DNA from 2 places in the Streptomyces sp. NPDC044984 genome. Region 2 is predicted to be linked to the other one. Evidence: riboswitches for the same ligand, from Rfam matches in the RefSeq annotation. Region 2 holds a riboswitch; the other holds the start of a gene.
What was found. A riboswitch is a leader RNA that binds a small molecule or an ion and turns the genes downstream of it on or off. The one in region 2 is predicted to bind thiamine pyrophosphate.

Region 1 (6,944 bases), on a different contig from region 2:
CGCCGACCTCGTCCCCGGCCTCCGGCGCGTCCCTGAGCGCGCAGGCCGCCTCCAGGCGGGGGGCGTCCTCGGGCTGGAGGTGGACGGCGACGTGCGTGCCGCGGAAGGTACGCGCGGCCACCGTGCAGCGCAGGCCCTCACCGGCCGGGACCAGGCGGACACCGGCGGGGCGGACGAGAAGGGTCCGCACGCCCTGCGGGGCGCCTTCGGGGACGGGGAGCTTGCCCCAGGGGGTCACCGCGGCGTCGTCGCCCACCGTCGCCTCGACGACGTTCTCGAAACCGAGGAAGCGTGCCACGAACGCGTCGGCCGGACGCCGCCACACCTCGAGCGGCGTGCCGGACTGGGCGATCCGGCCGTCCCGCATCACCACCACCCGGTCGGCCAGCGCGAACGCCTCGCCCTGGTCGTGCGTCACGGCGAGCACCGTGGTGCCCAACCGGCCGAACAGCTCGCGCAGTTCGACGACCAGACGCTCCCTGAGCGACCGGTCGAGCTGCCCGAGCGGCTCGTCGAGCATCAGCAGCCGGGGGCTGGGCGCGAGGGCGCGGGCGAGCGCCACGCGCTGCTGCTCGCCGCCGGACAGCGCGGCGACGGCGCGTCCGGCCGCGTCCGGCAGTCCCACGAGGTCCAACAACTCCCGTACACGATCTGCCTGTTCACCCCGCGACGCGCCGTGCATGCGCAGGCCGAAGGCGACATTGCCGCCCACGTCCCGCTGCGGGAAGAGCTGGTGGTCCTGGAACATCAGCCCGACGCCGCGCTTGTGCGCCGGCACCCCCGACTGGTCCCGTCCGTCGAGCGACACCCTCCCGGAGTCGAGCGGCTGCAGCCCCGCCACCGCCCGCAGCAGCGTCGACTTGCCGCTGCCGCTGGGGCCGAGCACGCACACGATCTCGTGCTCGGCGACCCCCAGGTCGACGGCGTCCAGCACCGCCCGCCCGCCGAAGCGGACGGTCGCGGCCTGAAGGCTCAGCAGCATCTAGAACTCCCCGGTCCGGTCGGTCCGCAGCCGCTCCAGCACGAGCAGCGCCACCGCGCACACGATCATCAGAATCGTCGACAGGGCCATCGCCTGCCCGTAGTTGAGGTCTCCGGGCCGCCCCAGCAGCCGCGCCACGGCGACGGGCAGCGTCGGACTCTCCGGCCGCGCGATGAACACCGTCGCCCCGAACTCGCCCAGCGACACCGCGAACGCGAATCCGGCGGCGATCAGCAGCGCCCGCCGCACCAGCGGCAGGTCCACCTCCCGCCACGCCCGCCACGGCGACGCCCCGAGCACCGCCGCCGCCTCGCGCAGCCGTACGTCCACGGCCCGCAGCACCGGCAGCATCGTCCGTACGACGAAGGGGACGCCGACCAGCGCCTGTGCGAGCGGGACCAGGATCCAGGAGGCACGGAGGTCCAGCGGCGGCTCGTCGAGGGCGATGAGGAAGCCGAAGCCGACGGTCACCGCGGACACGCCGAGCGGCAGCATCAGCAGCGCGTCGAAGCCGCGCACCAGCCGTCCCGCGTCCCGCCGGGTCAGCGCCACGGCCGCGAGCCCGCCGATCACCACGGCGATGGCGGTGGCGGCGACGGCGTACCGCAGCGAGTTGCCGACCGCCTCGATCGGCGCGACGAGGAACACTCCCCCGTCGTCCTCGGTCAGCGTCCGGTAGTAGGTGGACCCGGCGTCGCCGAAGGACCGTTCCACCAGCACCGCGAGCGGCAGCAGGATCAGTACGGCGACGGTGGCGACGACTCCGCCCAGCAGCGCCCACTGCCCGGCGCCGCGCGGCCGGCGTGCGGTCACCGAGGCGTCCACCAGCCGCAGCGCGGTCTCCCGGCGCCGTACGGTCCAGGCGTGCAGGGCGAGGATCGCGCCCACGGCGACGAACTGGATCATCGTCAGGACGGCGGCCGTGGACAGGTCGAAGATCTCCGAGGTCTGCCGGTAGATCTCCACTTCGAGGGTGGAGAAGGTGGGACCGCCGAGGATCTGCACCACGCCGAAGGAGGTGAAGGTGAACAGGAAGACCATCAGCGCGGCCGCCGCCACGGCGGGCGCGAGCGCGGGCAGGGTGACGGACCACCAGGCCGCGAACCGCGAGGCGCCGAGCATCCGCGCGGCCTCCTCCTGCCGCGGGTCGAGCTGGGACCAGAGCCCGCCCACCGTGCGTACGACGACGGCGTAGTTGAAGAAGACGTGCGCGAGCAGGATCGCCCACACCGTGGTGTCCAGCCGCAGTCCCCACAGTTCGTCGAGGAGCCCGCCGCGTCCGACGAGCGCCATGAACGCCGTACCGACGACGACCGTCGGCAGCACGAACGGCACGGTGACCACGGCCCGCAGCACCTGCTTGCCGGGGAAGTCGAAGCGGGCGAAGACGTACGCGCCGGGCAGGGCGATCAGCAGGGTGAGGGCGGTGGAGACGAGGGCCTGCCAGGTGGTGAACCACAGCACCTGCCGGACGCCGGACTGCGCCAGTACGTCCCCGATCCGTCCGAGCTGCCAGGTCCCGTCGGTCCTCAGTCCGCGCGCGACGATCGCGGTGACGGGGTAGGCGAAGAAGACGGCGAAGAACGCGACGGGCACGGCCATCAGGCCGAGCCGCGCCGCGCTCCCGCGCCGCCTCGCCGCGGTCCGCGTCACTTCAGTACGAGCGAGGTCCACGCCTTGACCCACTGGTCACGGTTGTCGGCGATCTTCGCCGGGTCCATGGTCTGCGGGTCCTTCGCCTGCGGCCCGAACTTCACGAACTCCTCGGGCACCCGGGCGCCCTCCAGCACCGGGTACACGAACATGTTGAGCGGCATGTCCTCCTGGAACGGCTTGCTGATCAGGAAGTCGAGCAGCGCCTTGCCGCCCTCGGGGTTCCTCGCGTTGCTCAGCAGGCCCGCGTACTCGACCTGGCGGAAGCAGGTGCCCTCGGCGACACCGGTGGGCGCGGTGTCCGGCTTCGGGTCGGCGTAGACGACCTCGGCGGGCGGCGAGGAGGCGTACGACACCACCAGCGGCCGGTCGGCCTTGGCCTGCTTGCCGCCGGCCGAGCCGGAGAACTCCTCGTTGTAGGCCTGCTCCCAGCCGTCGACCACCTTGACGCCGTTGGCCTTGAGCTTCTTCCAGTAGTCCGGCCAGCCCTCGTCGCCGTACTGCGCGGCGGTGCCGAGCAGGAAGCCGAGGCCGGGCGAGGAGGTGGAGGCGTTCTCGACGACGAGGAGGTCCTCGTACTCGGGCTCGACCAGGTCGTCGAAGGTCTTCGGCGGGGTCAGGTCGTGTTCGTCGAACCACGCCTTGTCGTAGTTGACGCAGACGTCGCCGCTGTCGACGGGGGTGACCCGGTGCTTGTCCCGGTCCACCCGGTATTCCGGCAGGACCTCGTCCGATCCCTCGGCCTCGTACGGCTGGAACAGCCCGTTGTCGAGGGCGCGGGAGAGCAGGGTGTTGTCGACGCCGAAGAAGACGTCGCCCTGGGGGTTGTCCTTGGTCAGGACGGCCTTGTTCACGGCCTGCCCGGCGTCGCCGTCCTCGAGGACCTTGAGCTTGTATCCGGACTGCTTCTCGAAGGCGGCGACGACGTCCTTCGACACGGCCCACGAGTTGTGGCTGACGAGGGTCACGGTCCTGGACCCGCCACCGCTCGCGTCGTCGTCGCCGGACGACCCGCACGCGGACAGCGTGACCAGCCCCAGCCCGACGGCCAGGACCGTGATCTTCTTGGTGATGCCCACTTGATTCCTCCTGGAGTGACCAGGAAGAGACGCGGCCCTGCCCGGGTCCCCGCTGCGGGGTCCCGGGCAGGGCGCAACAGCTCGAGTGATGACCGATCTCCCTACCCAGAATGACCTGGGCCAGGTTCGGAGGGTCTGCGGCCGGTGCCGCACTCTCAGCGCTGTGGCGCTCCCCTGTCGGAATATGAAGATGTGCTTACCTCTGGCTTACGCGAGTCACATTACCTCTCGCTCGCGGCGAGCTGACCACACGCCCCGTCGATCTCCTGTCCACGGGTGTCCCGGATCGTCACCGGCACACCGTGCGCGGCGATCGCCTCCACGAACGCCTTCTCGTCCTCGGGACGGGAGGCGGTCCACTTGGAGCCGGGGGTGGGGTTGAGCGGGATGAGGTTGACGTGCACCGGTCGGCCCTTGAGCATCCGTCCGAGCCGGTCACCGCGCCAGGCCTGGTCGTTGATGTCCCGGATGAGGGCGTACTCGATGGACAGCCGCCGCCCCGACTTGGCCGCGTACTCGAACCCGGCGTCGAGCACCTCGCGCACCTTCCACCGCGTGTTCACGGGGACGAGGGTGTCGCGCAGTTCGTCGTCGGGGGCGTGCAGCGAGATGGCGAGCCGGCACTTGAAGCCCTCGTCGGAGAACCGGTGGATCGCCGGGACGAGACCGACGGTGGACACGGTGATGCCGCGCTGGGACAGGCCGAGCCCGTCCGGCTCGGGGTCGGTGAGGCGGCGGATGGCGCCCACGACCCGGTTGTAGTTGGCGAGCGGCTCGCCCATGCCCATGAACACGATGTTGCTCAGCCGCGCCGGGCCACCGGGCACCTCGCCGTCCCGGAGCGCCCGCATCCCGTCCACGATCTGGTGCACGATCTCGGCGGTGGACAGGTTGCGGTCCAGCCCGGCCTGCCCGGTGGCGCAGAACGGGCAGTTCATCCCGCAGCCCGCCTGGGAGCTGATGCACATCGTCACCCGGTCCGGGTAGCGCATCAGGACGGACTCGACGAGGGTGCCGTCGAACAGCTTCCACAGCGTCTTGCGGGTGGTGCCCTGGTCGGTCGACAGGTGCCGGACGACCGTCATCAGCTCCGGAAGCAGCGCTTCCTGCAGCTTGCCGCGCGAGCCGGCGGGGATGTCGGTCCACTGCTCCGGGTCGTGCGCGTACCGCGCGAAGTAGTGCTGCGAGAGCTGCTTGGCGCGGAACGGCTTCTCGCCGGCCGCGGCGACCGCCTCCTTGCGCTCGGCGGGCGTGAGATCGGCGAGGTGCCGCGGCGGCTTCTTCGCTCCGCGGGGGGCGACGAAGGTGAGCTCACCGGGAACGGGACGGGCCACGGTCGGGCAACTCCTCAGGACGACGGGGCCTGGCTCACTCCGCACGGGCGGGGACGACGGCACCACTGTGCCTGGGCCAGGAGACGACCCGCGCGGGGCGGGAACGTACGGAAGGGCCCGCGGTACACCGCGAGCCCTTCCAGAGTACCTGTTCGCCGTCAACCCGATCCGACGAAGATCACCAGCAGCAGCCACACCACCGGTGCCGTCGGCAGCAGGGAGTCCAGGCGGTCCATGATGCCCCCGTGCCCCGGGAGCAGCGTGCCCATGTCCTTGATGCCCAGGTCCCGCTTGATCATGGACTCGCCCAGGTCGCCCAGTGTGGCGCTGGCCGCGACCGCGAGGCCCAGCAGCAGGCCCTGCCACCAGCTGCCGCCGTCGATCAGGAACTCCATGCACAGCGCGCCGACGACCATCGCGAACGACACCGCGCCCAGCAGGCCCTCGCGGGTCTTGCCGGGGCTGATGCGCGGGGCGAGCTTGGTCCTGCCGAAGCGCCAGCCGACCGCGTACGCGCCGGTGTCGCTGACGACCGTCAGCAGCAGGAAGGTCAGGACGCGCCACGGGCCGTCGTCGGCGGTGAGCATCATCGCGACGAAGGTCGCCAGGAACGGCACGTAGAACGCCGCGAAGACGCCCGCCGTGACGTCCTTGAGGTAGCCCTCGGGCGGCGCCGCCATGCGCCAGACCAGCACCGCCAGCGCGGTGAGCGCCACGGCGACCCACGCGCCCTCGGCCCCCCGGACGTACCCGGCGACGACCATGGCCGCACCGCCCAGCGCGAGCGGTACCAGGGGCGCCTTGATGCCCTTGCGCTCCCGCAGCCGCGACGTCAGCTCCCACAGGCCCACCACCACGGCGAGCGCGACCACGCCGACGAAGACCGCCTTGACGACGAACAGCGACGCGACGATCACCACGCCGAGTCCGACGCCGACGCCTATCGCGGCGCCGAGGTCCCGCCCCGCGCTCTTCTTCTGCGGTGCGGGTGCCGGCTGCGGGGCGTCGGGCATGGGCTCCGGATTCTGCGGCACCTCCCCCGGAAGGGGGCGGGCCCGCGTCGGCTCGTCTCGGAACGGGGGGCCGCTCAGCCGAGCGGCCCCCCGGTCCACATCCTGGTCTCCGCCGTGTTCGGGTACGTCGGGCACGATGGGCATGGGACGCGTGTGCTGCGCGTTGTGCGCATCGTACGCGGGACCCGCCGGAGCGGCCCCCCAGCCTTGCCCGTGGTCGGACGGCCCCCAGTACCCGGTCTGCGGCGTCCCCCAGGAAGAGTCGTTCATCAGACCTCGAGCAGCTCCGCTTCCTTGTGCTTCAGGAGCTCGTCCACCTGGGCGACGTACTTCGCGGTGGTGTCGTCGAGCTCCTTCTCCGCACGGCGGCCCTCGTCCTCGCCGACCTCGCCGTCCTTGATCAGCTTGTCGATGGCGTCCTTGGCCTTGCGGCGCACGGAGCGGATGGAGACCTTGGCGTCCTCACCCTTGCCCTTGGCGACCTTGATGTAGTCACGGCGGCGCTCCTCGGTGAGCTCGGGGAACACCACCCTGATGATGTTGCCGTCGTTGCTCGGGTTGACGCCCAGGTCCGAGTCGCGGATCGCCTGCTCGATGTTGCGCAGCGCGCTCTTGTCGAACGGCGTCACCACGGCCATGCGCGGCTCGGGCACGGAGAACGAGGCCAGCTGGTTGATCGGCGTCGGCGCGCCGTAGTAGTCGGCCACGATCTTGTTGAACATCGCCGGGTGCGCACGGCCGGTGCGGATCGCGGCGAAGTCCTCCTTGGCGACCACGACGGCCTTCTCCATCTTCTCCTCGGCCTCGAGGAGGGTCTCTTCGATCACCACTTGCTCCTGCGTGTCTTGAGTAGGCCCGGCCGCGGTTCCTCTTCAGGGGCGGC
Region 2 (6,944 bases):
AAGTCGGCGACCTTGACCCGGCCGTCGTCCCCGATCAGCACGTTCTCGGGCTTCATGTCGCGGTGCACGAACCCGGCCCGGTGCGCGGCGCCGAGCGCGGCCAGCACCGGCTCCAGGATGTCCAGCGCGGCGCGCGGCTGGAGCGCCCCGCGCTCGCGCAGCACGTCGCGCAGGGTGCAGCCGGCGACGTACTCCATCGCCAGGTAGACGTACGCCCCGTCGGTGCCCTGGTCGAAGACCTGCACCACGTTGGGGTGGGCCAGCCGGGCGACCGACTTCGCCTCGCGGATGAACCGCTCGACGAACGAGCCGTCGGCCGCGAGGGAGGGGTGCATCACCTTGAGCGCGAGGATGCGGTCCAGACGGGTGTCCACGGCCCGGTAGACCGTGGCCATCCCGCCGACCGCGATCCGCGCCTCGACGCGGTACCGGCCGTCGAGCACCTGCCCGACCAGAGGGTCCTGAAGGGTCGTGTCCACGCAGCGAGTCTACGAGGCCCCACCGACACCCCCGCCCCGTTCAACCGCTGTTGGAGCGGACCTGTGACCTGTGTTACCTGGCTGCGGCCGGTCGTGCTCTGCCGGGGGTGAGTTTCGCTCGCCGCGCTTACCGGGTGCCGCTGCGCCCACCCTCCCCCACTCTCGGCTCCGCTCGAGCGGGGGACCCCCATCGCCCCAGCGGCACGACTGTCCGCAGCGGCGCCTAGAAAGCAGGCCGCTCCGGATCCAGCACGGCCAAGCCCTCCGCGGGAGACGACGCCTCGGCGTACCACCGCCGGGGAATCCGCCCCGCCAGTCGGGCCAACCGCCCCGCCTCCACCGCCCCCCGCATCGCGGAAGCCATCAGCACCGGCTCCTGCGCCCGGGTGACGGCGGACGCCAGCATCACCCCCGCACACCCCAGCTCCATCGCCAGCGCCACGTCCGACGCGGTCCCCGCCCCCGCGTCCAGGATCACCGGCACCCCCGCCCGCTCCACGATCAACTCGAAGTTGTGCGGGTTGCGGATCCCCAGCCCCGACCCGATCGGCGACCCCAGCGGCATGACCGCCGCGCACCCCACGTCCTCCAGCTTCCGCGCCAGCACCGGATCGTCGTTCGTGTACGGCAGCACCGTGAACCCGTCGTCGACCAGCGTCTCCGCCGCGTCCAGCAGCTCGACCGGGTCCGGCAGCAGGGTCCGCTCGTCGGCGATGACCTCCAGCTTGACCAGGTCCGTGCCGAGCGCCTCCCGCGCGAGACGCGCGGTGAGCACCGCCTCCCCGGCGGTGAAGCACCCCGCAGTGTTCGGCAGCACCCGGATGCCCAGCCTCTCCAACACCGACAGCACGGACCCGTGCACCGAGGGGTCCACGCGCCGCATCGCGACGGTCGTCAGCTCCGTCCCGGACGCCACCAGCGCCCGCTCCAGCACGTCGAGGCTCGGCGCCCCGCCGGTGCCCATGATCAGGCGGGACGTGAGGGACGTACCGCCGAGGAGGAGCGGATCGTCGGCCATGGTCAACCTCCCTGGACGGCGGTCAGGACTTCCACGCGGTCACCCTCACGGAGGGGCGTGGCGGGCCACTGCGCGCGCGGGACGACGGTTTCGTTGAGGGCGGCGGCCACCCCCGAGGGCGCCGCGGTGAGTGACTTCACGACGAGGTCGAGAGCGGTGCCGGGCGGGAACTCCCGGCGCTCCCCGTTGACCGAGACGTTCATGCGGGCTGCTCCGTGCGGACGGCGGCGCCGAAGCGCCGTGGGGTGAACGGACGGGCCACCTCCGGCAGGGCGCCGGTGGTCAGGACCTCCGCCATGACATCGCCGGTGACCGGCGTCAGCAGGACGCCGTTGCGGTAGTGGCCGGTGGCCAGCAGCAGCCCCTCGAGACCGGTCGGGCCGAGCAGCGGCGCGTTGTCGGGGGAGCCGGGACGCAGTCCGGCCCGGGTCTCGGTCAGCGGCAGCTCGGTGATGCCGGGGACCAGCTCGTGGGCGTCGCGCAGCAGCTCGTACACGCCGCCCGCGGTCACCGTCGTGTCCCAGCCCATCTCCTCGCTGGTCGCCCCGACCACCAGCTCGCCGTTCCCGCGCGGCACCAGGTAGACGTGGCTGCCGCGCACCACGGCCCGCACGGTCCGGCTCAGGAAGGGACCGTGCCGCGCGGGCATCGTCAGCCGTACGACCTGCCCCTTCACGGGGCGCACCGGCGGCAGCACGTCCGTGGGGACGCCCGCGAGCCGCCCGCTGAGGCTGCCCGCGGCGAGCACCACCTGCCCGGCGCCGAGGCCGGTGCCGTCGGCCGTGACCACGCCCGTCGCGCGGTCTCCCGCGACGACGAGCCGCTCGGCCCAGGCACGGTGGACGGTCACGCCCATGCGCTCACAGGCGGTGACCAGCGCGGCCGCCAGCCGCCGCGGATCGATCTGGTGGTCGCCGTCCACCCGCAGGCCGCCGCGCACGCCCGGCGCGAGCATCGGCTCCAGGCGCCGGCATTCCCGCCCGGACAGCCACTGCGAGTCCAGCCCGGAGCGCTGCTGCAGGGCGTGCAGTTCCCGCAGGTGGGCGCGGTCGTCGGCGTCCAGTGCCACGGCGAGCGTGCCGCACGCGCGGTAGCCGAGGTCGTGGCCGGTCAGCTCGGTCAGCTCGGCCGCGAAGCCGGGATAGCGCCGCGCGGAGGCGAGGTTCAGACCGAGCAGGGTCTCCTCGCCGTAGTGCAGTTCCGTGACGGCGGCCAGCATCCCGGCGGCCACCTCGGCGGCGCCGCCGCCCGGCTCGGGGTCCACCACGGTCGTGGCGAGACCGCGCTGCGCGGCCCGCCAGGCCGTGACCAGACCGATGATTCCGCCCCCGACGACGAGGACGTCTGAGGTGCGCGTGGGCGACATGGGCGTCCAGCCCCTCCCTTCGCCGGCATGACCCGGATCAGGTTCGTACGGTCGGAGGCCGCCAGCCTCCCTCTCAGCCCGGTGCGTCCGGGCTCCCGCGAGTGCTTGTACGTTGGCCACCCTAGCAACGCGCTTGTAAGGGAGCCCCCGCGTGGCACCATCGCTCGACGGACTCGTCCTCGCCCCCGTGGCCGACCAGGCCCCCGGCCAGGTCGGCACCCGCACCCGCTTCGTCTACCACGAGCGGGGCGGTGAGATCTGGGCCGAGTACGCGGGCGGCGACGTCGTGCGCGGGCACTTGGTGGGCACCCGCGCGGGGGACCGGCTGGACTTCCGGTACGTGCAGCTGAAGCGGGACGGCACCACCTCCTCGGGGCACTGCGTGTCGACGGTCGTGGAGCTGCCCGACGGACGGGTACGGCTGGAGGAGAGCTGGGCGTGGGAGTCGCAGCCGGGCAGCGGGACGAGCGTGGTGGAGCAGCTCGGCTGATCGATGCCGTGCCGGGTGTCTAAGGTGATCGGGTGAGCGAGCAGACGCAGCAGCCGGGAGGGCCGGAGCCGCGGCGGGTGGTGGTGGCGGGCGCGGGCATGGCCGGCGTGCAGACCGCCCTCGCCCTGCGGGAGCAGGGTTTCACCGGCACCGTGACCCTGATCGGTGCGGAACCCCACCAGCCGTACGACCGGCCGCCGTTGTCCAAGGCGGTGCTGCTGGGCAAGGCCGAGGACTCCGCCTTCGACGTCGACTTCGAGGACGCCGGCATCGAACTGCGGCTCGGCTGCGAGGTGCTCGGCCTGCGCCCCGGCGACCACGAGCTGGACACGGAGGCCGGGCCCGTCCCGTACGACGTCCTGGTGGTCGCCACCGGCGCGGAACCGGTCCGGCTGCCGGGCACGGAGGGCGTGCCCGGCGTGCATCTGCTGCGCACCCTGGACGACGCCGCGCGGCTGCGGCCGGTGCTCGCGCGGCAGCACGACATCGTGGTGGTCGGCGCCGGCTGGATCGGCGCGGAGTTCGCCACGGCGGCCCGCGAGGCGGGCTGCGCGGTCACCGTCGTGGAGGCCGAGGAGCGGCCGCTCACCGGGGTGCTGCCCGCCGGGGTGGCCGCCCCGATGGCCGCCTGGTACGCGGAGGCCGGCGTCACGCTGCGCACGCACGCGCGCGTGGAGCGCGTCGAGCCCGGCACCGTGGTCCTGGACGACGGTACGCGGCTGCCCGCGGGCGCCGTGGTCGTCGGCATCGGGGCCCGGCCCGCCACCGCCTGGCTGGCGGGCTCCGGGATCGAGTTCGGGGCGCACGGGGAGGTCGCCGCCGACCGTCATCTGGCGACCTCCCTGCCGGACGTGTACGCGGTCGGCGACTGCGCGTCCTTCCCGTCCGGGCGCTACGGCGAGCGCCTGCTGGTCCACCACTGGGACAACGCCCTCCAGGGGCCGCGCACGGTCGCCGTGAACGTCCTGGGCGCGCCCACCGGCCGGGAGCCGGCGGTCTACGATCCGGTGCCGTACTTCTGGTCCGAGCAGTTCGGGCGTTTCGTGCAGTACGCGGGGCACCACGCGGGCGCCGACCGGATGGTGTGGCGCGGGGACCCCGCCGAGGCGGCGTGGAGCGTCTGCTGGCTGCGGGAGTCCCGCCTGGTCGCGCTGCTCGCGGTGGGACGGCCCCGGGACCTGGCGCAGGGGCGCAGGCTGATCGAGGCGGGCACGGCGATGGACGCGGAGCTGCTGGCGGACCCGGCGCGGCCCCTGAAGTCGGCGACGGCGTGACACCCCGGCCCGGCGCGTCCGCCCAGGTGGGCGGGGCTGACTTCCGACTGTCAGTGGCAGATGGCAGGCTTGTCCCGTGACCGAGATTGACGCAAAGATCGATGCTCTCGTCCCCGCCTGGCTCACTCTCCCCGACATCGCCGAGATGTTCGGCGTCGAGGTGACGCGCGTCCGGCAGCTGGTCAAGGAGGGCCAGCTCATCGCCGTGCGCCGGGGTGAGAACCGCGCGCTGCACGTGCCCGCCGCCTTCATCGACGGGGACAAGATCGTCAAGGGCCTGACCGGAACCCTGACGCTCCTGCGGGACGACGGCTTCACGGTCGAAGAGATGCTGGAATGGCTCTTCACCCCCGACCCCACCCTGCCGGGCACGCCCGCGCAGGCGCTCAGCGAGAACCGCGGCACGGAGGTGAAGCGCCGGGCCCAGGCGCTCGCGGTCTGACCGCACCCGACCGACCGGACAGAGCGAACGACGACGGCCGGGGCATCAGCCCCGGCCGTGGGGGCGGTCCACGCCGGCGCCACGGCCGGGGCGGCTCCCGGACCGGGCTTCGCGCACCGGTCGAGGACGTCTCGCGGTGTGCGGGGGGCGTGCAGGCAGCCGTGAGGGGTGTCTCGCGGTCGCCGGTGCGGCGGCATAGGGTCCGTTGCGGTGTGTGCCGCCCCGGTCCGTGACCGTCGCGAGCGCCCGCCGCCGACACACCGGGCCCACCGGGTCCGTACGCCGCCGCCACTCCGGGGGGACCCTCCTATGACCGACACCGCTCGCGCCCGGCTCGCCGACGCCCGGCTCTACCTGTGCACCGACGCCCGCAGGCGGCAGGGCGATCTCGCGGAGTTCCTGGACGCGGTCCTGGCCGGCGGGGTCGACATCGTGCAGCTGCGGGACAAGGGCATGGAGGCCGGTGAGGAGCTGGAGCACCTGGCGGTCCTCGCCGACGCCTGCGCCCGGCACGGCAAGCTGCTCGCGGTCAACGACCGCGCGGACGTCGCCCACGCCGCCGGCGCCGACGTCCTCCACCTCGGCCAGGGCGACCTGCCCGTCCCCGCCGCCCGCGCGATCCTCGGCGACGGCGTCCTGGTCGGCCGCTCCACCCACGCCGAGGCCGAGGCCGCCGCGGCGGCCGTCCAGCCCGGCGTGGACTACTTCTGCACCGGGCCCTGCTGGCCCACCCCCACCAAGCCCGGCCGCCACGCCCCCGGTCTCGGTCTGGTCCGGTACACCGCCGCCCTGGGCACCGAGCGCCCCTGGTTCGCCATCGGCGGCATCGACCTCGGCAACCTCGACGAGGTGCTGGACGCCGGTGCCCGCCGGGTCGTCGTCGTGCGAGCCGTCACCGAGGCGGACGACCCGGGCGCGGCGGCGGCCGGGTTCGCGAAGCGGCTGCGGCAGGCGGCACCCGTGGACGCCGGATGACCCCCGCGTGTCTCAGGTTTGTCCAAGGGATGGACAACAAGTCGGCATTCCAGACAAATGTCCCGCATCCGGTTGGGGGACCGCCGACCCCTGGCTAACCTGCCGGTATGGCCCTCGGAACAGCATCCACCAGGACTGATCGCGCACGCACCGTGCGCGACATGCTCGCCTCCGGCAAGACGACGTTCTCGTTCGAGTTCTCGGCGCCGAAGACCCCCAAGGGTGAGCGGAACCTGTGGAGCGCGCTGCGCAGGGTCGAGGCGGTCGCCCCGGACTTCGTCTCCGTGACCTACGGCGCGGGCGGCTCCACGCGCGCGGGCACGGTCAAGGAGACCCAGCAGATCGTCGCCGACACCACCCTCACCCCGGTCGCCCACCTCACCGCGGTCGACCACTCCGTCGCCGAGCTGCGCAACATCATCGGCCAGTACGCCGACGCCGGGATCCGCAACATGCTCGCCGTGCGCGGCGACCCGCCCGGCGACCCGATGGGCGACTGGGTGCCGCACCCGCAGGGGCTCACCTACGCCGCCGAACTCGTCCGGCTCATCAAGGAGTCGGGCGACTTCTGCGTCGGTGTCGCCGCCTTCCCGGAGATGCACCCGCGGTCGGCCGACTGGGACACCGACGTCGCCCGCTTCGTCGACAAGTGCCGGGCGGGCGCCGACTACGCGATCACCCAGATGTTCTTCCAGCCCGAGTCCTATCTGCGACTGCGTGACCGAGTCCACGCGGCGGGCTGCGCGACCCCGGTGATTCCCGAAGTCATGCCGGTGACCAGCGTGAAGATGCTGGAGAGGTTGCCAAAGCTCAGTAACGCCGTGTTCCCGGGGGCCCTTGAAGAGCGGATCCTCGCAGCGAAGGACGATCCGGCGGCGGTACGCTCCATCGGTATCGAGT

Region 1: another riboswitch for thiamine pyrophosphate. It lies ahead of AB0A94_RS05225 (thiamine ABC transporter substrate-binding protein); the one in region 2 lies ahead of thiO (glycine oxidase ThiO).

Annotation. Positions count from the first base shown of each region.
Region 1 is NZ_JBEZBE010000003.1:290,456-297,399, reverse strand. Features, by position in the region: gene AB0A94_RS05235 (ABC transporter ATP-binding protein) at 1-982, opposite strand, end outside; gene AB0A94_RS05230 (iron ABC transporter permease) at 983-2,584, opposite strand; gene AB0A94_RS05225 (thiamine ABC transporter substrate-binding protein) at 2,632-3,714, opposite strand; TPP riboswitch at 3,795-3,900, opposite strand; gene rlmN (23S rRNA (adenine(2503)-C(2))-methyltransferase RlmN) at 3,936-5,048, opposite strand; gene AB0A94_RS05215 (phosphatidate cytidylyltransferase) at 5,207-6,331, opposite strand; gene frr (ribosome recycling factor) at 6,331-6,888, opposite strand.
Region 2 is NZ_JBEZBE010000011.1:45,658-52,601, forward strand. Features, by position in the region: gene pknB (Stk1 family PASTA domain-containing Ser/Thr kinase) at 1-479, opposite strand, end outside; gene AB0A94_RS14305 (thiazole synthase) at 703-1,497, opposite strand; gene thiS (sulfur carrier protein ThiS) at 1,500-1,700, opposite strand; gene thiO (glycine oxidase ThiO) at 1,697-2,863, opposite strand; TPP riboswitch at 2,861-2,972, opposite strand; gene AB0A94_RS14320 (hypothetical protein) at 3,015-3,353, shown strand; gene AB0A94_RS14325 (FAD-dependent oxidoreductase) at 3,386-4,627, shown strand; gene AB0A94_RS14330 (Rv2175c family DNA-binding protein) at 4,704-5,069, shown strand; gene thiE (thiamine phosphate synthase) at 5,379-6,044, shown strand; gene metF (methylenetetrahydrofolate reductase [NAD(P)H]) at 6,152-6,944, shown strand, end outside.